2 regions of the Turicibacter sp. KK003 genome follow, and region 2 is predicted to be linked to the other one. Evidence: predicted binding sites of a transcription regulator. Region 2 holds the regulator's gene; the other holds the start of a gene.
What was found. Region 2 encodes Rex, which represses fermentation and respiration genes when NADH is low (regulators of the CRP and FNR family bind a similar motif). Its sites were predicted from a motif close to GTGAANNNNTTCAC; they were not measured.

Region 1: a site for Rex is predicted at 4,121-4,134, ahead of adhE (bifunctional acetaldehyde-CoA/alcohol dehydrogenase). Genes of this name have one in related genera too.

The regions. Positions count from the first base shown of each region.
Region 1 is NZ_CP142738.1:1,700,818-1,711,509, reverse strand. It holds gene VXM77_RS08440 (septation ring formation regulator EzrA) at 1-71, shown strand, start outside; gene tnpA (IS200/IS605 family transposase) at 280-735, shown strand; gene VXM77_RS08430 (cysteine desulfurase family protein) at 1,277-2,410, shown strand; gene thiI (tRNA uracil 4-sulfurtransferase ThiI) at 2,457-3,686, shown strand; gene adhE (bifunctional acetaldehyde-CoA/alcohol dehydrogenase) at 4,155-6,752, shown strand; gene VXM77_RS08415 (hypothetical protein) at 7,394-8,221, shown strand; gene VXM77_RS08410 (hypothetical protein) at 8,239-9,720, shown strand; gene VXM77_RS08405 (ATP-binding cassette domain-containing protein) at 9,771-10,418, shown strand; gene VXM77_RS08400 (hypothetical protein) at 10,411-10,692, shown strand, end outside.
Region 2 is NZ_CP142738.1:2,225,916-2,236,607, reverse strand. It holds rRNA gene VXM77_RS10820 (23S ribosomal RNA) at 1-1,159, shown strand, start outside; rRNA gene rrf (5S ribosomal RNA) at 1,333-1,441, shown strand; tRNA gene VXM77_RS10810 (tRNA-Gly) at 1,453-1,526, shown strand; gene ytaF (sporulation membrane protein YtaF) at 1,631-2,230, shown strand; gene tsaE (tRNA (adenosine(37)-N6)-threonylcarbamoyltransferase complex ATPase subunit type 1 TsaE) at 2,734-3,180, shown strand; gene tsaB (tRNA (adenosine(37)-N6)-threonylcarbamoyltransferase complex dimerization subunit type 1 TsaB) at 3,183-3,878, shown strand; gene rimI (ribosomal protein S18-alanine N-acetyltransferase) at 3,885-4,313, shown strand; gene tsaD (tRNA (adenosine(37)-N6)-threonylcarbamoyltransferase complex transferase subunit TsaD) at 4,329-5,348, shown strand; gene VXM77_RS10780 (GNAT family protein) at 5,599-6,561, opposite strand; gene VXM77_RS10775 (ABC-F family ATP-binding cassette domain-containing protein) at 6,632-8,548, opposite strand; gene VXM77_RS10770 (redox-sensing transcriptional repressor Rex) at 8,747-9,433, shown strand; gene VXM77_RS10765 (ECF transporter S component) at 9,625-10,254, shown strand; gene coaBC (bifunctional phosphopantothenoylcysteine decarboxylase/phosphopantothenate--cysteine ligase CoaBC) at 10,255-10,692, shown strand, end outside.

The DNA of each region.
Region 1 (10,692 bases), 530 kb from region 2:
AGGTTGAGGGAGCATCCTTTGAAATAACATTTAAACAATTTAAACAACAAGTAAAAATGGGATTGGTTTAGGGGGAAAACTATCTATGTCGTTCGTTAACGAGTAGATAGTTTTTCTTTTTATTAGAGACTTTAGTCTGTTGAACACGCAAAGCGTGTGAAGCATAAAACCACCCGCTATGCGGGTGGCGAATAAAAGTTTATAACCCCATTAAAAAATCACCTTTTTTCCTATAATAGAGTTGTTTAAGCTACTATTTTAGAAGAGAAGGTGATTTTTATGGCGAATCAAACAAATAGTTTATCGCACACAAAATGGATGTGCAAATACCATATTGTGTTTACTCCTAAGTATAGACGAAAAATAATATATAATCAATATAAAACAAGTATAAGAGATATTTTAAAACAACTTTGTGCCTATAAAGGAGTTGAAATTATTGAAGGGCATTTAATGCCAGATCATGTCCATATGTTAGTAAGTATTCCACCTAAAATGAGTGTATCTAGTTTTATGGGATATTTGAAAGGAAAGAGTGCATTGATGATGTTTGATAAACATGCAAATTTGAAATACAAATTTGGAAATCGGCATTTTTGGGCAGAAGGATATTATGTCAGTACGGTTGGCCTAAATGAGGCAACGATAAGGAAATATATTCAGGATCAGGAAAAGCATGATATTGCGATGGATAAATTAAGTGTAAAAGAATATGAAGACCCCTTTAAGGGGTAGCCAGTAGAACGAGCACTCCTTTAGGGGTGAGCAAAGGTGGCAATGGCAAGTAGCTTGAACAAAGTGAAAGCTAGCGCCTTGAGACGCTAGCCGGTAATCAGGGCTTATAGCCCTGGAGAAAACTACCCGTTTGACGGGTAGTTTTTATTAGTAAAAGGTCCTTCTCTAAGCATTCACTTGAATTTAAAAGGAAAAAAATAATGATTTCAATGCAATAAGTGAAGTGAATTTTTTACAGATGCATATTATAATAGTAAGAGACCAACCATGCCTTTTTATATCAGGTGAATCGTAATTTTTTTGACATTTTTACGTCGAATTTCATATTTTATAGTGTAAGCAGATCATAAAACAACCATTTTGTATGTCATAAACTCAGAAAATATTGCGATTTGAGATTATATGCGTTATGTGGTATAATGTCGAAACAATAAGGTAGCACGTGAAGAGGTTATTGAATTCGTCTCATTTAAAAAAGAATTCATCCGAGTTAAAAAGTTTAAAATGGTTCTGAGATGTTTATGTCGGAAGGAGAATCAAAATGATTTATTTAGATAATAGTGCAACAACTCCTGTCGATCCAGAAGTATTAAAAGCCTTTGTAAAAGTTAATGAAAATTTTTGGGGAAATCCGAGTTCATTACATGCGTTTGGGGCGAGAGCCGAACAACTTCTTATTCAAGCAGAAAAACAAGTTCTAACGCTTTTAAACGCCAAAAACCATAAGGTTATTTTCAATTCTGGAGCAACAGAAAGTAACAACTTAGCGATTCGTGGGTTTTGTCATGCTTACAAAAAACGTGGGAACCATATTATTACCACTCCTATTGAGCACGCATCAGTTCATGAAACGATTGAGGAATTAGAGCAAGAAGGTTTCCGAGTCACTTATATTGACGTTACGGCAACGAAAGAGGGGATCCTTCAACAAATTCAAGAGGCGATTTGTGAAGATACGATTTTAATTTCATGTATGCATGTCAATAATGAAATGGGAATGATCCTCCCTATTTATGAAATTGGACAATTACTTAAAAAGTATCCAAAAGTTAAGTTTCATGTGGATGCTGTTCAAAGTATTGGGAAAATTCCTGTGGATATAGATAAAATGAATATTGACTTATTATCATTGTCTGCTCATAAGTTTCACGGTGTTAAAGGGTGTGGGGCTTTGATTATGAATCAATATTTAACTCTAGCTCCAGAAATTACAGGTGGGCATCAAATGTATGGCCTTCGTTCAGGAACGATCAACGTTGCTGGAGCTGTTTCTTTAGCCAAAGCATTACGATTAGTGATTGAGCCACTAGATAGTAATTATCGTCATGTTAAAAGTCTTTTTGACTACGCGATACAAGAATTAGAAAAAATAGACGGTGTTGTCATCAATAGTAACCGTGAAGAACAGACCCCATATATCATTAATTTTGCCGCAGTTCCAATTAAAGGGGAAACGTTAGTCCATGCGCTTGAAGAATACGACGTGTATATCTCTGCGAAGTCCGCTTGTTCTTCAAAATCGGCGGCTGCCTCAAGAATTTTGATGGCACTAGGAATTGGTGAAGACATCGCCTTAGAAAGTGTGCGAGTTAGTTTCTCTGATCGTTCTACTAAAGAAGATGTCGATCAGTTAATTAAAGCTTTAAAAGTAGTCATCGCTCAATTAAAATATTAATCATCTTAGCAAAATCATAGTTTTAGACGAGGAAGGAAATGATGAAATGATTTATGATCGTATTTTAGTCCGTTATGGTGAATTATCGATTAAAGGGAAAAATCGTAAGTATTTTAAAAATGCCTTACATAAAATAATTAGACGTAAATTAAGTGATTTGAAGCAATTAAAGTATGAAGTGACTCGTGATCGTTTTTATATTATTTTAAATGGGACAAATCCTGACCTTGTGACGGAGCAACTAGATAAAGTATTCGGATTACAATCATACAGTTTGACGGCACGTTGTGAAAATGATATTGATGCGATTAAAGCATTAGCTTTAGAGATCATTAATGAGCAACCAGCTGTTAAAACAACATTCAAGGTTGAAACTAAACGTTCAGATAAGCAATTTCCGATGCAATCGGGTGAAATTTCACGTGCAGTTGGTGCTCATCTTCTTATTAATACGTCTCATCTAAGTGTTGATGTGCATCATCCTGATATGACTGTTTTTGTAGAGGTTCGTCGCGAAGGAACATTTATTATGGCTGAACATATTAAAGGATTAGGTGGTTTCCCAGTAGGAATTAGCGGGAAAGGTCTTCTCATGATTTCAGGAGGAATTGATAGTCCTGTTGCCGGTTATTTAATGCAAAAACGCGGGGTTGAAGTAGAGGCCATTCACTTTGCTTCTCCACCTTATACATCTATTCGTTCAAAGCAAAAAGTTCTTGATTTAATGGAAAAAAATGCACATTATGCGCCTGAAGGTCGTATTGATGTACATATCGTTCCATTTACGCAATTACAAACCGCGATTTACGAGAACATTCCGAGCAGTTATACGATGACGGTTATGCGCCGTATGATGTATCGTATTGCTGAAGGAATTGCCAAAAAACGTGAAATTTTAGTTTTAGCAAATGGGGAAAGTTTAGGACAGGTAGCGTCTCAAACGTTGGCAAGCATGTATGCAATTAATGCCGTTACTAATATGCCGATTATTCGTCCAGTGGCCACCCTTGATAAAAATGAAATTATTGAAATTGCGAAAAAAATCGATACTTATGATATCTCAATTCGTCCATATGAAGATTGTTGTACGGTCTTTGTTCCTGAACATCCGGCGACAAATCCATCGCTTGAAAAGTGTGTGGAATTTGAACAAAACTTTGATTTTGACTCTCTTGTACAACAATGTATTGATCAAACAGAAATCATTACAGTGAGTGCAGGAGAAATGATTGAACTTGAAGATAATACAGCATGTGCACTGAATGATTTATTTTAAAAGGGCAGACAAATTCATTTAATACGAGTGAGTAGACGGGCAAGTCAGAATCCACGAGGTGAGTGGATTCCGACTTGCCTTTTTTATTTGCCGCTAGACGGTCATAACGAGTTGAACGTTTATGGAAAGGGAGTATCGTCTTAAGAATGACTCGCCTCTTACAGGATGGTGAGACCTACTTAAAAGCGATAAGGTTAGCCATCCATTAAGAGAGGATAATAAGGACCTAAACAGAGGGAGCGAATAAAGGGGGGAAATGAGTCATGAAGTGTCGGACGAAAAACAAGTTGAGCTAGGTTCTTCTAGTGTAAAATGGAAGGAGCGTAGTAATAAGCTAAGTGTCTAATTATTACTAATTTGTGAAAAAAATATAATTAAACCGCGTTTTTGTTAGACAAATAATTCACAATGTAGTATACTTAAGAGGAATCAAAGTGAATCTATTCACAATTTTGAGGAGGAGTCGGAATGACAAATAGAATTACAAATGTTGAGGAATTAATGTCAACTCTTGAAACGATGAGAGCTGCTCAACGTGAGTTTGCAACATTTACACAAGAACAAGTAGACGAATTATTTTACAAGGCGGCAATGGCAATCAATAATTTGCGCATTCCGTTAGCACAAATGGCAGTTGAAGAAACAGGAATGGGGTTAGTTGAGGATAAGATCATTAAGAATCACTATGCATCTGAGTACATCTATAATAAATATCGTGATGTAAAAACGTGTGGAGTGTTATCAGAGGACTTATCATTTGGAATTCAAAAAATTGCTGAACCAGTGGGGGTAATTGGTGCAGTCATCCCGACAACAAATCCAACGTCAACAGCATGTTTTAAATGTTTAATGGCGATTAAAACGCGTAACGCGATTGTTATTTCAGCCCATCCTCGTGCAAAAAATTGTACGAATTATACGGCTCAAGTGATTCGTGAAACAATTGAGGCAGCGGGGGCTCCAAAAGGATTAATCGCATGGATTGATGCGCCAAGTATTGAATTAACAAATACAGTAATGCGCGAAGTGGATCTGATTTTAGCAACAGGTGGTCCAGGAATGGTAAAATCAGCTTACTCTTCAGGAACGCCAGCTATTGGAGTAGGTGCAGGAAATACACCAGTTATTTTCCATAAAACATGTAATGTTCCAATGGCAGTAAACTCTTTACTACTTTCAAAAACGTTTGATTACGGTGTGATTTGTGCATCTGAGCAATCAATTATTGTTGATGAGGCAATTTATGAAGGTGTTAAATCGGAACTTAAAAAACGTGGGGCATTAATTTTAAATGATGAACAATTAGAGGCAGTTCGTCGTACGATTATTATCAATGGGGCATTAAATGCTAAAATTGTAGGACAACCTGCTTATAAAATTGCTGAATTAGCTGGATTTGAAGTTCCAAAGGATACTAAAATCTTAGTTGGTGAAGTAACGGATACCTCTTTAGAAGAACCTTTTGCTCATGAAAAATTGTCTGTTGTTTTAGCAATGTACAAATCTTCAAATCATGAAGAAGCAGTAGAAATGGCCGAAACATTAGTGAACCATAGTGGATTAGGACATACGTCGGCTATTTATGCGGATGAATTACGTGCGAAAGCAGATATTGAAGCAATGATGTTACGTATGCGTACAACAACTGTTTTAATTAATCAACCGACGGCACACGGAGGAATTGGAGATATCTTCAACTTTGCTTTAGCCCCATCATTAACATTAGGTTGTGGATCTTGGGGAAATAACTCAGTATCAGAAAACGTTGGTCCGCAACATTTAATTAATATTAAGACAGTGGCTAAAAGGAGAGAAAATATGCTTTGGTTTAAAGTGCCAGCAAAAGTTTACTATAAATTTGGATGCTTACCAGTAGCATTAGAAGATTTAAAATTTGATGGGAAAAAACGAGCATTCATCGTAACGGATAAAGTATTATTTGATTTAGGATATACGAAACATGTGACAGATGAGTTAGATCGCTATAATATTCAATACACGATGTTTACTGATGTTCACCCAGATCCATTATTATCAGATGCTAAAAAAGGTGCCGAAGCAATGGCTAATTTCCAACCAGATGTAATCATTGCCCTAGGTGGAGGATCTGCGATGGATGCCGCTAAAATTATGTGGGTTTTATATGAACACCCACAAACAGATTTTGCTGATTTAGCGATGCGTTTCATGGATGTTCGCAAACGTATTTATCGTTTCCCTAAAATGGGACAAAAATCTAGCCTTGTATGTATTGCAACATCAGCAGGGACTGGATCAGAGGTTACGCCATTTGCCGTTATTACGGATGATGAAACAGGAATTAAGTATCCATTAGCGGATTATGAATTAACGCCAACGATGGCCATTGTTGACCCAGCTTTAATGTTATCAATGCCAAAAGGGTTATGTGCAGCTTCAGGGATTGATGTTTTAACACATGCTCTTGAATCTTTAGTAGCGACTGTTGCAACGGAATACACAATTCCATTATCACTCGAGTCTGCAAAATTAGTTTTTGAATATCTTCCAGAGTCTTACCATGGAGGAGCTGAGGCGAAGGTGGCAAAAGAAAGAATGGCCAATGCTTCATGTATGGCAGGAATGGCATTTTCTAATGCAATGTTAGGATTATGTCACTCAATGGCACATAAATTAGGAGCAAGATTCCATATTCCTCATGGAATTGCGAATGCCTTACTTATTAATGAAGTCATTAAATATAACGCGACAGATGCACCATTTAAACAAGGAACATTCCCACAATATGAAACACCTCAAGCAATTGAGCGTTATGCAAAAGCAGCAGATTATCTAGGATTAACAGGAAATACGGATGAAGAAAAAGTAGAAGCTTTAATTCGTAAAATTAACGAATTAAAACAAGAAATTAATATTCCGGCAAGCATTTCAGAATGTAATGTATCAGAAGAGGAGTTCTTAGCATCACTTGATAGCTTAGCTGTAGAAGCATTTGATGATCAATGTACAGCAGCAAATCCTCGCTATCCATTAATTCAAGATATCAAACAATTATATTTAAATGCTTTCTATGGAGAAGCAAAATAAGTTTTTTATTTTAAATTTCGCATACTTACTCTGACAAAAAAGGCGGTCTACCTTAGGGTGGATCGCCTTTTTATGTGGGAGAATGAGTCATTACAGAGGGAATTAATCAATGAAAGAAGACGCAAGGTGTGTTTGATTTATAATTTCAATCAATGGTAAACGATAAATGTTGTTTGCGAGTCAGACTTCACTATTTATTTTTAAGAGGGACAACGCGCCTTCAGTTCATTTCATGGCTTGGCGGTATAAAATGATTTTAATTTTAAGAGACATAGATATCCCTTTTTATACATTTTTTTATTAAAAAAAACATAAATCACAAAAAAACACAATTAGGGAAATAAAGGTAGTATAATGGAGGTAACAAGTTGATAGGCAAGATGAGAAGAGAGTCAGCATGAATAACTTGTCATTGGACCATGTAAGTCATGTATCAAAACCGGTAAGAATGTCTTAAGAAAATGAAAGTTATAAAATCATTAGATAATATACAATTGTCGATTTAAAACTATCCTTTGAAATTAGTTTCTTAAAGTGTAGTTTTTTATTAATATCTAGGAGAGTTTTTAGGATAACTTCACGGTTCTAATGACAACACCAATGGTTGATATGATAGAGGAGTAGGCAAAGGAGGATTAATTGTGTGGGAGTTGTATCTTAACGAATTGAGGAAAGGGTTTCGTCGGATTGAGGTTAGATTTATTTCGATGCTATTTCTTTTGATTTGTATTTTAGCATTTTTAGTTAATTGCTTGGAGTTTTATGGGACATCCTTTTCGTTTATTCGAAGGGCAAGTCAAATGACGATTATGATTAGTTGTTATAGTAGTTATTTTCTTAGTCTTATTACAATGTTGTTGCCATTATTGGCAGGTTTTTTATATTCAGATAATTTTATTTTAGAAAAAAACAATGGGACATTATCGCTTCTTTTAACGAGGACGTCATTAAAGCGAATTATGGTATCTAAAGTTTTTGCTGTCATGACGCTCCCATTTGTCATTTCTTTTTTTAGTTTAAGCGTTAATATCCTATTAACTTATTTTACTTTTCCAAGTATTGCTGGGGATAGTGACCTTAGTTTTCCAGCATACGATATTGGATTGAATCAATACTCTTCCCTTTACGCTTTTGATTTGCTAAGGTTAAATTCAGAATGGGGATATACGTATTTTTATGTTTTATTAATTAGCCTTTTTGCGAGCGTCCTCGCCGTATTCATTTTTTCCGTGGTTAACTGGGTAGGGAAAAATAGTTATTTAACCATCATTGGTATTTTTATCGGATTTATTATGGGGGGATTAGCATTAGCGCTAACTGGAATGGAACGTTGGAGTTGGCATATTGCGTTTAGACCCTATGCTCTTGGCAGTGCAATTACCCCTTTTCTATGGCTCATTGGTTTAGTTGTGATTGCTATTGGCCTTCTTATTATTTATACTCGGCGAGTGGAGTTGATTGAGTCATGATCTTTGAGAAAAATTTGTTGAAACGCATTTGGTTAGGGGGATTTGGAAGGACCTTATTAATGGTAAGTTTCACGCTCTCGGTTCTTTATTCCTTCCTTGCATTTAGGAGTTATTCGGGGCTATTTTATCAATTTGAAAGATTATACTCTATTCAATCTAACACAGTTATTATAAATTTTTTTATCTGTCCTTTATTTTTAGTTATTTTAATGTGGTTTTGGAATCAATATACAAATATTCAGGTTCTTCTAAGATTTAAAGGTAGTCGAAAAAAATTGATGGGGCAATTAAAGTTAATCATGATAAACGCTTGTCTGTTTGTTACGTTGTTTAACTTGCCGTTTTTTCTTTTAGGAGTGTGGATTTTAGTAGCCGACCAATCGCCAGTAGCCCTCATTTTAATTTTATTCTCGAGTTGCCTACAATTTATTGGTTTTAATCTATTAGGAAATTTACAGCTATTAATCCAATTAAAAACAAACCAATCCATTGTTTCATTTTTAATAGGGGTCGTCCTACTCCAAATTCCAGAATTGCTAGGGGATCTTCTTCGCCAACCTAATCTTTCAATCAGTCGGATCATCTATTTAAACAATTGGTTTCTTCCAGGTGGAGATATACAAGATAATTTAGTCGCATTGGTTGTGATGAGTTTCCTTTGGCTGGGTACTTTTATTTTATTACAGCGTATGCATCGGGAGCGAGGACGTCTTCAGAGACAACGTTATTTTCTAAAAAGGGTGGGCTTATTTAATCATAAAAGATTACTTATTCATGCCCTAACTTGTGCTATTGTTTTAACGGTATATTCCTATTTAATTGGGAATCTTCAACAAGAAGGAAGTATGTTTGAAGCAACCTTGTCGATGTTTAATGTCGTAGAATTTGATTTTTTACAAACCATTATTCCGATATTTATCTTTTCCCTGCCGTTTATTTCTTTTATCTCCTTAAATGGAGACAAGATATATCGTGATTATTTTGAGAGGGGAGAGCTTGTTCTCACAAGAATTCAACGTAAAAGGATTTGGTTCGTCAAAATGATGAGTGAATTGCTAAAAGAAAGTACTCTTTTTTGTTCGGGGCTTATCATGATGACCTTGGGGCTCTCTGTCTTTTTGGGTTATCATTTCGAGTTGTATTTATTTGAAGAAGTTGCAATTCTTTTCGGATTACTCGTACTATTTTTTAGTTTGATGACTCTTCTTTCTAATCTTGTATGTTTTTTAACGAAAAGTAGTTTAGGAGGAATCGTTACCATTACGGTGTTTTATGCGTCTTTTCTTATGGTGGCTTATTTGTATGAATGGCATCCATCATTTTTATTTATGATAAAATGGCTTCCTGTCTCGCAAATTGTGATGTCGTGGCATACTGAATTAATGGCGTTAACCCATACAAGTTTTACATTTAGTTTTTCTTTTGTTTATCTGTTAGTGGGTCTTCTTGTTTGTAGTGGAGTATTATATCACGTGTTTAAAAAGACAGAAAATTATTAAATAGTAAAAAAATGAAGTGAACATTTAAATTTTTAATTGGGGTGAAAAAAATGCATAATGTAGTTTTAATGAATGTTTCTAAAACAATAGGTCATGACGATGTTTTAAAAAATATTTCTGCAACATTTGAATCAGGAAAGATTTATGGTATTTTTGGAAGAAATGGGTCGGGTAAAACGATGCTTTTTCGTGCGATTTGTGGATTAATTAAAATAACAACAGGGGAGATCCATTTCAACGATCTCAAACTTCATCGGGATGTTTCGTATGCTCCTAATGTAGGAGTCATTATTGAAACTCCGTCATTTTGGAAAGAGTTTAGTGGATTTGAAAATTTAAAGATGTTAGCATCTATTCAGGGAAAAATAACTGATGTGGAAATCATAGAATCTTTACGAAGAGTTGGGCTTGACCCGCAGGATAAACGACCAGTAAAAAAATACTCTTTGGGAATGAAACAAAGATTAGCGATTGCCCAGGGGATTATGGAAAACCCGGATTTGATTGTTTTTGACGAGCCTACAAATGCCTTAGATGAAGAGGCGGTCCAATTGTTAAGACAAATTCTAATTGAGGAAAAAGAGCGAGGGGCAATTGTCTTAATTGCAAGTCATAATAAAGATGACATCCGATTATTGGCCGATGTTTTTATGAAAATGGAGAGCGGAAGACTTTCAGAGGTGACGACGTATGAGTAAAGGAACAAAATTATTCATTTTTACCATCATCTTACTCATTGGTGGAGCTTTTATTTTTGGGCAAGTGACAAGAAAATCTTTCGATTTGAATAATAAAATTGCAAATTTTGAGGAATTTCAACACTTTCAAGCAGAATCCTTTTCTTATCGGCCGATGAATTATTTTAATGATGATATTCAAACAGTAGAGGAGTTGGAGAAAGCATCGGATTTAATCGTGACAGTTTCTGAGGTTCGAGAAAGGGAATTAGTCAAACAGGCAACGAAAACGACT
Region 2 (10,692 bases):
TGTGAAAGCAAGCCGCAGTGAAAAGGCCCAGGCGACTGTTTATCAAAAACACAGGTCTCTGCTAAACCGCAAGGTGATGTATAGGGGCTGACGCCTGCCCGGTGCTGGAAGGTTAAGAGGAGAGGTTAGCGCAAGCGAAGCTTTGAATTGAAGCCCCAGTAAACGGCGGCCGTAACTATAACGGTCCTAAGGTAGCGAAATTCCTTGTCGGGTAAGTTCCGACCCGCACGAAAGGCGTAACGATCTGGGCGCTGTCTCAACAAGAGACTCGGTGAAATCATAGTACCTGTGAAGATGCAGGTTACCCGCGACAGGACGGAAAGACCCCGTGGAGCTTTACTGTAGCTTGATATTGAGCACTGGTGACACATGTACAGGATAGGTAGGAGACGAAGAGACCAGGACGCCAGTCTTGGAGGAGTCGCTGTTGGGATACTACCCTTGTGTTACTGGGGTTCTAACCCGTGGCCATGAGCTGGTCAGGGGACAGTGTCAGGTGGGCAGTTTGACTGGGGCGGTCGCCTCCCAAAGAGTAACGGAGGCGCCCAAAGGTTCCCTCAGAATGGTTGGAAATCATTCGAAGAGTGTAAAGGCAGAAGGGAGCTTGACTGCGAGACCAACAAGTCGAGCAGGGACGAAAGTCGGGCTTAGTGATCCGGCGGTACCGAATGGAAGGGCCGTCGCTCAACGGATAAAAGCTACCCCGGGGATAACAGGCTGATCTCCCCCAAGAGTTCACATCGACGGGGAGGTTTGGCACCTCGATGTCGGCTCATCGCATCCTGGGGCTGTAGTCGGTCCCAAGGGTTGGGCTGTTCGCCCATTAAAGCGGTACGCGAGCTGGGTTCAGAACGTCGTGAGACAGTTCGGTCCCTATCCGTCGTGGGCGTAGGAAATTTGAGAGGAGCTGTCCTTAGTACGAGAGGACCGGGATGGACACACCGCTGGTGTACCAGTTGTTCTGCCAGGAGCATAGCTGGGTAGCTACGTGTGGAAGGGATAAACGCTGAAAGCATCTAAGCGTGAAGCCCCCCTCAAGATGAGATTTCCCATTCGAAAGAAGTAAGATCCCTTGAAGACGACGAGGTAGATAGGTCAGGAGTGGAAGTTTGGTGACAGATGAAGCGGACTGATACTAATCGATCGAGGACTTAACTAAATAGGAAAGGCAAAAACGAGCGATTATCACAGGCAGAAAGTGAAAAGAACTGAGGAATCACGAAGGTGATGAACAGTTATTGAACTTTACCACTGTGATGCGAGAGTTGCCGGACAAGAAGAAGTAAGCAGAAGATATCTAGTTTTGTGAGATTGATAAGATCTGACAGAAGGTCTAGTGATAAGGGCAAGGAGGGCACACCTGTTCCCATACCGAACACAGAAGTTAAGCTCCTTAGCGCCGAGGGTAGTACGCAAGTGCGAGAGTAGGACGTCGCTAGGCCATAAAAAAACGCGGGTGTAGTTTAATGGTAGAACTTCAGCCTTCCAAGCTGACTGTGAGAGTTCGATTCTCTTCACCCGCTCCAAATAGCCAATCAACATCCTTTGGGATGTTTTTTTTGTTTTGTAGTCCCTATTACTACTTTATTTCATATAGTATCTTGTAATAAAGTAAAGGTAGGGATAGAAAATGAACTTTTTAGCTATTCTATTATTTTCCGCATCGGTTACCTGTGATAATCTCATAATAGGTTTAAGCTATGGTGCAAGAAAAATAAAAATTTGCTTTTTAAGCAATTTAATTGTTGGTTTGATTTCATGCCTAGGTACCCTAGGTGGAATGTATATAGGTAATTTATTTGATGGATTTTGTGTTGGTTCGATTGCCCAGTATATAGGTAGTGCCTTACTATTTTTATTTGGTATTTATATGTTTTATCAGTCATTCAGGAAGCATTTAAAAACTAAAAATGATCGCGAAATCTTAGATGATGCTGCCAATGTTGCTGAACAATTTGATATGGATCATTCTAAATCTATCGATTTACGGGAAGCGTGCATGCTAGGTTTTTTTCTATGTATAAATAATTTTGGACTTGGGATCGGCGCTGCTCTTACAGGCCTTAATATTTATTTGACATCAATAACCTGTCTGATTTTAAGTATATTTTTTATCGAACTAGGATGCCGATTAACATACAATTTGTTGAGCCAAAATACTGTTAAGTATGCCGAATACGTTGCGAGTATTATGATTATTTTATTAGCTTTATATCAGTTAATTTCTTGAACGATTAAACAGGCGAGAATTAAATTAAATCCTGTGGATATAAGTAGCTGTATTTCCCCCTTATCCACAGGAATTTTTTATTTGTTGTCGATTAAATATAGGATGGTACATAATTATCTTAGAGATTTTCTTTATACGTCCATAGTTAGCTGTTCTTCTATAGAGGGACAGAGTACAATGAAAAGGGTTTCTAATTTAAGGTGTCTATTATTTAATTAAAGTTTTTTATTATACCCATCGGTTTAATTGTTAACCTTTATAAATAGAAAAATAAATAATTTTTAGATAGCTACATCGTGTTACCAACAGGATAGAACATTTAGAATGCTGTCGTTTTCTATCATTTTTCAGTGCTTTTATAGATAAATGTCGTATTAACAATAATTATGTGATATAGATATGTTATAATATAATTAGAAAATATTATAGATTAGAAAGTTATTTTTGATGAAAATTAATCCATAATAATGTAAGTTTTATTCTATGAGGTATAAGGTGATAGTATGACATATAAAATCAGAACGACGTCGTTGGAACAGACGCAAGATATCGCATATAAAATTGGTAAATGGGTAAGTAATGGAATGATTTTAACATTAGAGGGTGATTTAGGTGCCGGAAAAACCACTTTTACTAAAGGGCTCGCGAAGGGATTAGGAATTAATCGCAATGTAAACAGTCCAACATTTAATATTATAAAGGAGTATCAAGGTCGAATTCCTTTATATCATATGGATGTCTATCGCTTAGAAAGTGGTGGAGATGATATCGGATTAGATGATTACTTGTTTGGTGATGGGGTATGTGTTATTGAATGGGCAAGTCGCATCGAGGATTTACTTCCGATGGAAAGATTAGATATAAAAATATTTAGAGAGGGAGAAAATCAACGTTGTATTGAATTAACTCCTATAGGAAAAAATTATGAAACGATTGGAAAGGTGTTGTAAATATGTTAACAATCGCTATTGATACGTCCAATACTACTTTATCAATTGCCTTAGTAGAAGATAATCAAATATTATATGAGATCATTGAGACAACTAAAAATGATCACTCAAGACGCTTAATGCCTGCAATTGATCGTATGTTTAAACAAACTCAACGTTTTCCTAAAGATTTAGATTTAATTTCGGTTGCAAAGGGACCAGGATCTTATACGGGAGTAAGGATAGGTGTTACTGTTGCTAAAACATTGGCGTGGACGTTAAAGAAACCATTAGTTGGAGTTTCAAGTTTAGAGATATTAGCTCGTAATCTCTATGAAGAGGGCTATGTAGTCCCTTTATTTGACGCGCGCCGCCAATCAGTTTTTGCGGGAGTCTATGATGGGAAAACATATGAATCAGTAATTGCCGATGGTCACTATGATTTATCTCAGTTACTAGAAATTTTATCGAAAAAGGATAAAAAAATATATTTCCTAGGTAATGATGTTGTTAAGTATTGGGAAGTAATTACACAAACTTTAGGAAATAAGGCGATTAAGGTAGAAGATGCCGATTTAAATATTCCGCATGCTTCGATATTAGCTCAAATTGCTGTGAATAGGAAACCTGTTAATGATATCCATCATTTTTGCCCGACGTATCATCGCTTACCAGAAGCTGAGGTTAATTGGTTAGCGGAGCAAAAAATAAAGGAATAGATGGTTATGTTAATTAGATTAATGACAGTAGAGGATATTCCAGAGGTCTCATTATTACATGAGAATTTATTTTCCCAGGCCTTTAACTTTATCGATTATGCGGTGCAGCAAGACTTTTATTATGGTATTGTCATTGAAGTAGATTGTACGATTGTGGGCTATTTGGTTGGGCAAATTATTTTTGAAATGGCAGATTTATTTTACGTCGCGATTGACCCACGGTATCGCTCACTAGGTTATGGTAAACTGCTTGTGGAACGTTTTATTCTGGATGCCTCTGAAAATGGAGGAGAAAATATGACGTTAGAGGTTCGACGTAGTAATTATGTAGCTATTCATTTATATGAACAGTGTGGATTCCTTTCAGCAGGGATTCGTAAAAATTATTATGCGGATTCTGAAGATGCCGTATTAATGACTCGTAAAATTAATTAGAAGTAGGTGATGGTCATGGACAAGGATATTATAGTATTAGCTGTTGAAAGTAGTTGTGATGAAACAAGTGTGGCCGTTATTAAAAATGGTATTGAGATATTGTCGAATGTTGTTTCTTCACAAATTGAAAGTCATAAACGTTTCGGGGGGGTGGTGCCAGAGGTGGCAAGCCGCCATCACGTTGAGAATGTAACGATGGTATTTGAAGAAGCTTTATTAAAGGCTAATATAGATTGGAAAGATATAGACGCTATCACGGTAACAGAGGGGCCGGGATTAATTGGTTCATTACTTATTGGGATTAATGCTGCTAAAGCACTTGCCTTTGCACATGATATTCCACTTGTGGGGGTACATCACATTGCCGGGCATATTTATGCTAATCAACTTGTAGAACCTCTTCAATTTCCTTTACTTGCATTGGTTGTTTCGGGGGGACATACGGAATTAGTTTATATGGAAGACCATTATCAGTTTAAGGTTATTGGTGAGACGTTAGATGATGCTGTAGGGGAAGCCTATGATAAGGTTGCGCGCACTTTAAAATTACCGTATCCGGGAGGTCCGCATATTGACCGCTTAGCTGCTTTAGGGGAAGACACTTATAAATTACCACGGGTTTGGCTGGATAAGGATTCGTATGATTTTAGTTTTTCTGGACTGAAGTCAGCAGTAATCAATACGGTGCATAATGCTAAGCAAAGGGGCGAGGAGATTATACCTGAAAACTTAGCGGCAAGTTTCCAAGCGAGTGTGGTAGAAGTTTTAGTTGAGAAAACGATGCGTGCGGCAAAAGAGTTTCATGTTAAACAAATTATTGTAGCCGGTGGTGTTTCGGCAAACAAAGGATTGCGACACGCACTTGAAAATGCGGTTAAGGCACAGGGGCAATTCAAACTAACAATTCCACCGCTTTCGTTGTGTACCGATAATGCTGCAATGATTGGAGCCGCTGGAACACAGGCTTATTTAAGAGGTCATCGTAGTAATATGGAGATGAATGGGCAATCAGGTATGGAATTAAAATCTATTTAAAGGAATAAAAAAACGGACGACATTGGTCCGTTTTTTTATATAAAAGACATCGTCTAAGATTTTGATCAAGATGATTGTCTGACATCTCTACCGCCTAATGATTAGTACCCAAAGTAGGTAATAAAAGATGAAGGAGCCTTTTCTTTATATAGAGTTGATTCGTTTAATAGTTAGCTCTATTAATTAAGTCATCTTATAAATCATGACGATCTCATCCCCATTGAGCTATATTTATCAATAAGGAGAAACACTATAATTGAGCAATTATTTTTTGCGTATATTCTAATCTTTCTAACCCCATTTGTTTTCCTATGGAAGTGAAAAATTGAAAATCGCCCTCTATTATTTTATGAATGAGACTAGAATTTAATCCTTCTGTTGAAATGACTTTCATGAGGGTAGAGGCGCTAATCTGTTCAATATAATAAAGATCATGGATTATTTTTTCTTCCTCTGTAAGAGGTGTGGATAACTGTCGAGCTAAGCTATGTAATGCCTCGTTAATTTCTTTAGCAGACCAATTTAGATCGTTTAATTTAATTAGGGTTTCATGAATAAACTTACTATTAGTTTGTAGTTTTTCAAGTAATCCACAGAATGTTGCTAGAAAGTATAATTTTGAAGTATTTAACTGCTCGGGATTAAAAAATCCAAGATGGTTTATGATAGAGTAAAGCGATTCAGGATTGTGATAATGTGGAAGTGCATAATCGAGGTAGTCCTGTAACTGTCTGCTTGGTTCTTTTTTTATTTGTCCATATAGATGTATATCTTCATATGACCCTTTGTTGTAAAATGCTTGTTGTCGAATGCCTTCATGCCTAAATCCTATTTCCGTTAAAAATTGATGGTGTATAGGTTTTAAGAGGGGAGTCTCAATTTCGATTCGATGAATGTCCTCTTCAAATAGTTGGGTGATTAGTCGTGTTAAGACCCTCTTCATTTCTATGTAGGAATGTTCTAAATCGAGTTCGAATTCTAAACGAAGACAGCGGTTATCTTGATTTGAGCGATCAAGTTGAAGTATACCTTGTATTTGATTTTCTATACTTTTAAGTAAGTATGATGTCGAATTTTCAGGGTTATCCCCAGATTGAATGACACAATCAAAATCAGGAGAGATTGTCTGACAATGATTATCATTTTTCCATTGACTCCATTGTTGATAAGTTAAAAATGCCTTCTTGTGAATAGTTATTTCTTTAGCTTCCATGCCTGTCCTCCTGTAGATAAGATGATTCATTATATGAAAAAACTCTATCTCATATGAGATAGGGTTTTTATTAATCTATTTGTGCTAGTGATTCCCAGGTGTCCATAGCTTCTAAAAGAAGTTCCTCCAATTCTTCAATACGAGATTGGACTAGAGCCGATTTTTGCGAATCTAAGTAAACTTCTTCTTGGAAGAGCTCAGCCTTTTTGTAAGCCAGTTCTTCTTCATACGCATTTATTTTATTTTCAATGTCTTCTAATTGTCGTTTACGTTGTTGTTCTAATCGTCGTTGTTCCTTTTGTTTTTGATAGTCGGTAATGCTATTTGTTGAACTGTTCGCCATTTCATTTTGTTGAGACGCCATTTGTTCATTAATCAGACGTTTCTTTTCGATATAGTCAGAATAGTTTCCTAGATAAGAGACGACCCCATGTGGCGTTACTTCTAAAATACGTGTAGCAATTTTATCGATAAAGTAACGATCATGTGAAATGAAAAAGAGTGTACCTTCATAATCTTCGAGGGAAAGTTCTAACATTTCTTTGCTATCGATATCAAGGTGGTTAGTTGGCTCATCTAAAAGTAAGAAGTTATTTCTTTGGAGCATGAGTTTACATAGGGTAAGACGGACTTTTTCTCCACCCGAGAGTTGGTGCACTGTTTTAAATACATCATCACCGGTGAATAAAAAGTTTCCAAGTAGAGTTCGAATATCTTTTTCTAGTCTATTCGGGAAAACGTTCCAAACCTCATTTAGTACTGTATTATTTGAGGTTAAATTAGCCTGCTCTTGATCAAAGTATCCCATATCAAGGCTTTTTCCGTAGAAAATATCACCTTCTAGTGGTGGAAGGTCCCCGGCGATTGTTTTTAAGATTGTAGATTTTCCAATTCCATTGGGTCCGATGAGAGCCACGCGTTCAAGGCGATTGATATGGAAATCCAAATGATCTGAGATTGGCTTATTATCATCATATCCAACGGCTACATTTTCTACCTTGAGAACATCGTTTCCACTACGACGATCGATTTCAAAGGTAATCCCTATAGACTTATCATTTAATTTAGGCATTTCGATTCGTTCCATTTTATCTAGGAGCTTTCTACGCGATTGAGCTCTTTTAGTTGTTGAGGCACGAACTATATTTCGGCTAATAAAGTCTTCCATCTTCGAGATTTCTTTTTGTTGCTTTTCATATTGTTTCATTAAGGCAGCGTAGGAAATGGCCTTTTGATCCATATAGTCTGAGTAATTCCCCTTATACTTTGTACATTTACGGTACTCAATTTCATAGACGGTTGTGGCTATCTGGTCAAGGAAGTATCTATCATGGGAAACAATAACAACAGCACCTGGGTATTTTTTTAAATAACCTTCAAGCCATTCAATGGTATCAATATCTAAATGGTTGGTTGGTTCATCGAGAATTAAAAGATCAGGTTTTTGAAGTAATAATTTAGCGAGTGCTAATCTCGTTTTTTGTCCTCCACTGAGGTTAGAAATTTTTTGGTCGAATCCGATTTCGTTAAATTTAAAACGATTTAAAATATTATTAATTTCTGATTCATAAGTATACCCACTCATTAATTCAAATTGATGGTTTAATTGTTGATATTGATCAATAATTTTTAGATAGTTCTCGCTCGTTGGATCTTCTTCAGCCATTTTTAAACTTAGTGCTTCTAATTGACCTTTAAGCATAATTGTTTTTTGGAAAACCTTTAACATTTCATTATAAATGGTATCATTTGAATTGATATGGCTAGATTGCGCAAAATATCCGAGGATGACGCTTTGCGGCTTATGGATTTCCCCACTATCATAGTCAATTTCATCTGCAATCATTTTTAGTAAGGTAGACTTTCCTGCCCCGTTACGCCCAACAACGGCAATGCGTTCCCCCTTTTTTACCTCAAATTGAACATTTTCAAGAATTGGGGTCCCCGAATAAAGTTTAGTTAGTTTACTTGTTTGTAATAAAATCATTTTGTTTCTCCTTTACTAACTTCTTAGAAGATTCACTCATTTAAGATAATATCTTAAGTATAATGCTTAAATCAGAGATAGGCAACGGAGTGCCTCAAATAATCTTTAAAATTTAACATATAGATGTTTTATTTGTGGATACTATTCACAATGATTTGTTTTCATGTTATTATTTAAATATGATAAAGGAGGTTTTGTATGCTATCAAATATACCAAACGCAACACTTAAACGATTAGCACTTTATCGTCGTTGTTTCGTAGAACTCGATGAGATGAGAGTGAGACGAATTCAATCGGGAGAGTTAAGTCAAAAAATAGGGATTGATTCTGCAACTATCCGACGTGATTTTTCATATTTAGGTGAATTAGGTCGCCAAGGTTATGGATACGAAGTACGTGTGGTATTAGAGGCATTTAATAATTTATTGAAACCAGGTGACGCGCAACGTTGTATTTTGATTGGGGTTGGAAACTTAGGGCGCGCTTTAGTAAAGTATTTTAGTTCGGATAAGTTTAAAAGACGATTATTTAGAACACCTGTTAATTTAGTCGCAGGATTTGATATAGATGAAAGTTTAGTGGGTCAGCATATTGGGGAGTTGCCGATCTATCATTTAGATAATTTATCTTCATACATTGAAGAGAATCATGTAACCTATGTGATTTTAGCGGTTCCACCATTTGTTGCTCAAAAAGTAGCGACTTCATTAGAGGGATTAGGTATTAAAGGAATTCTGAATCTTTCTTCAACTGTTATTAATGTGAGTGAGGATATCCTTGTTCATGAAGTTGATTTAAATATGGAGTTAGAAACGTTATTCTTTTATGTTTTTCAACGCGAACAGCTAAAAAATAAGTCGAATGAAAAATCTATTCTCATATGAGAATAGATTTTTTCTATTAATGGTAAATTGTTGCTATTATTCATAAAAATAGGTATAATTGTGGGCGATGAGAATGTTAGCGGTTGTTAATGGTGATTATTTTGACATCAATTAAGAAGAAGCTAACGTTTTTCATACGATTATTCGAGACGTTGCATCTAAAGGAGAGCGACAGTGGAGGAGAAGATAAGATGAATCAGGCAAGAAAGAGAATGAAGTTTTTAATTTTAGTAACTATGTTTTGCAGTATCCAGGTTATTTTAATGTTAACCCCGCTTGGGTATATTCCTTTAGGACTTGTACGTGCTACAACGATGCATATTCCTGTTATTTTAGCTGGAATTTTGTTAGGCATAAAAGGTGGGGCTATAACAGGTTTAGTTTTTGGGGTAAGTAGTGTCGTTATTAATACATTGACGCCTACGATTACGTCTTTTGTGTTTACTCCTTTTTATTCATTGGGCGATTATAGCGGAAATTTTTGGAGTCTTGTGATTGCGATTGTGCCGCGCGTATTACTGGGTGTTTTAGCTGCGATAATCTATCAATTATTTAAACATAAGGGCAATAAATTATCCGTTATCGGAAGTAGTTTTACGGCATTAGTGTGCACAATTATTCATTCTATTTTAGTATTAGGCATGATTTATGTATTTTTTGGCCCAAGCTATGCGTCGGCAAAGGGTGTTGAAGTTTCAGCATTGTTTGGTTTATTATTAGGTGTTATTACAACAAATAGTTTATTAGAAGCTATTTTAGCGGTTGTTATCGTGGCACCACTAACTAAGGTTTTAGAACCTATAACTAAGAAGGTGATGTAAATGGAAAAAAAAACAGTAGTCATTGGAATCTGTGGGGGGATTGCCGCTTATAAGACTGCACAGTTAGCGAGTAATTTATATAAAAAGGGCTATGATGTCCATGTGATTATGACAAAAAATGCAACGGAGTTTATTACTCCGATGACGTTTGAAACGTTAACGCATAATCGGGTATCAGTAGGAACATTTGATCGAAATTTTCAGTATGACGTTAACCACATTTCATTGGCTAAACGTGCGGATGTATTTGTCTTAGCACCTGCATCAGCCAATTGTATTGCGAAGATTGCCCATGGAATTGCTGATGATATGTTAACAACAACTTTTTTAGCTGCCAATTGTCCTAAATTAATTGCTCCGGCAATGAATACAGGGATGTTGAATAACCCAATTACTCAACGTAATATCCAGCAATGTAGGGAATTTGGGATGACTATT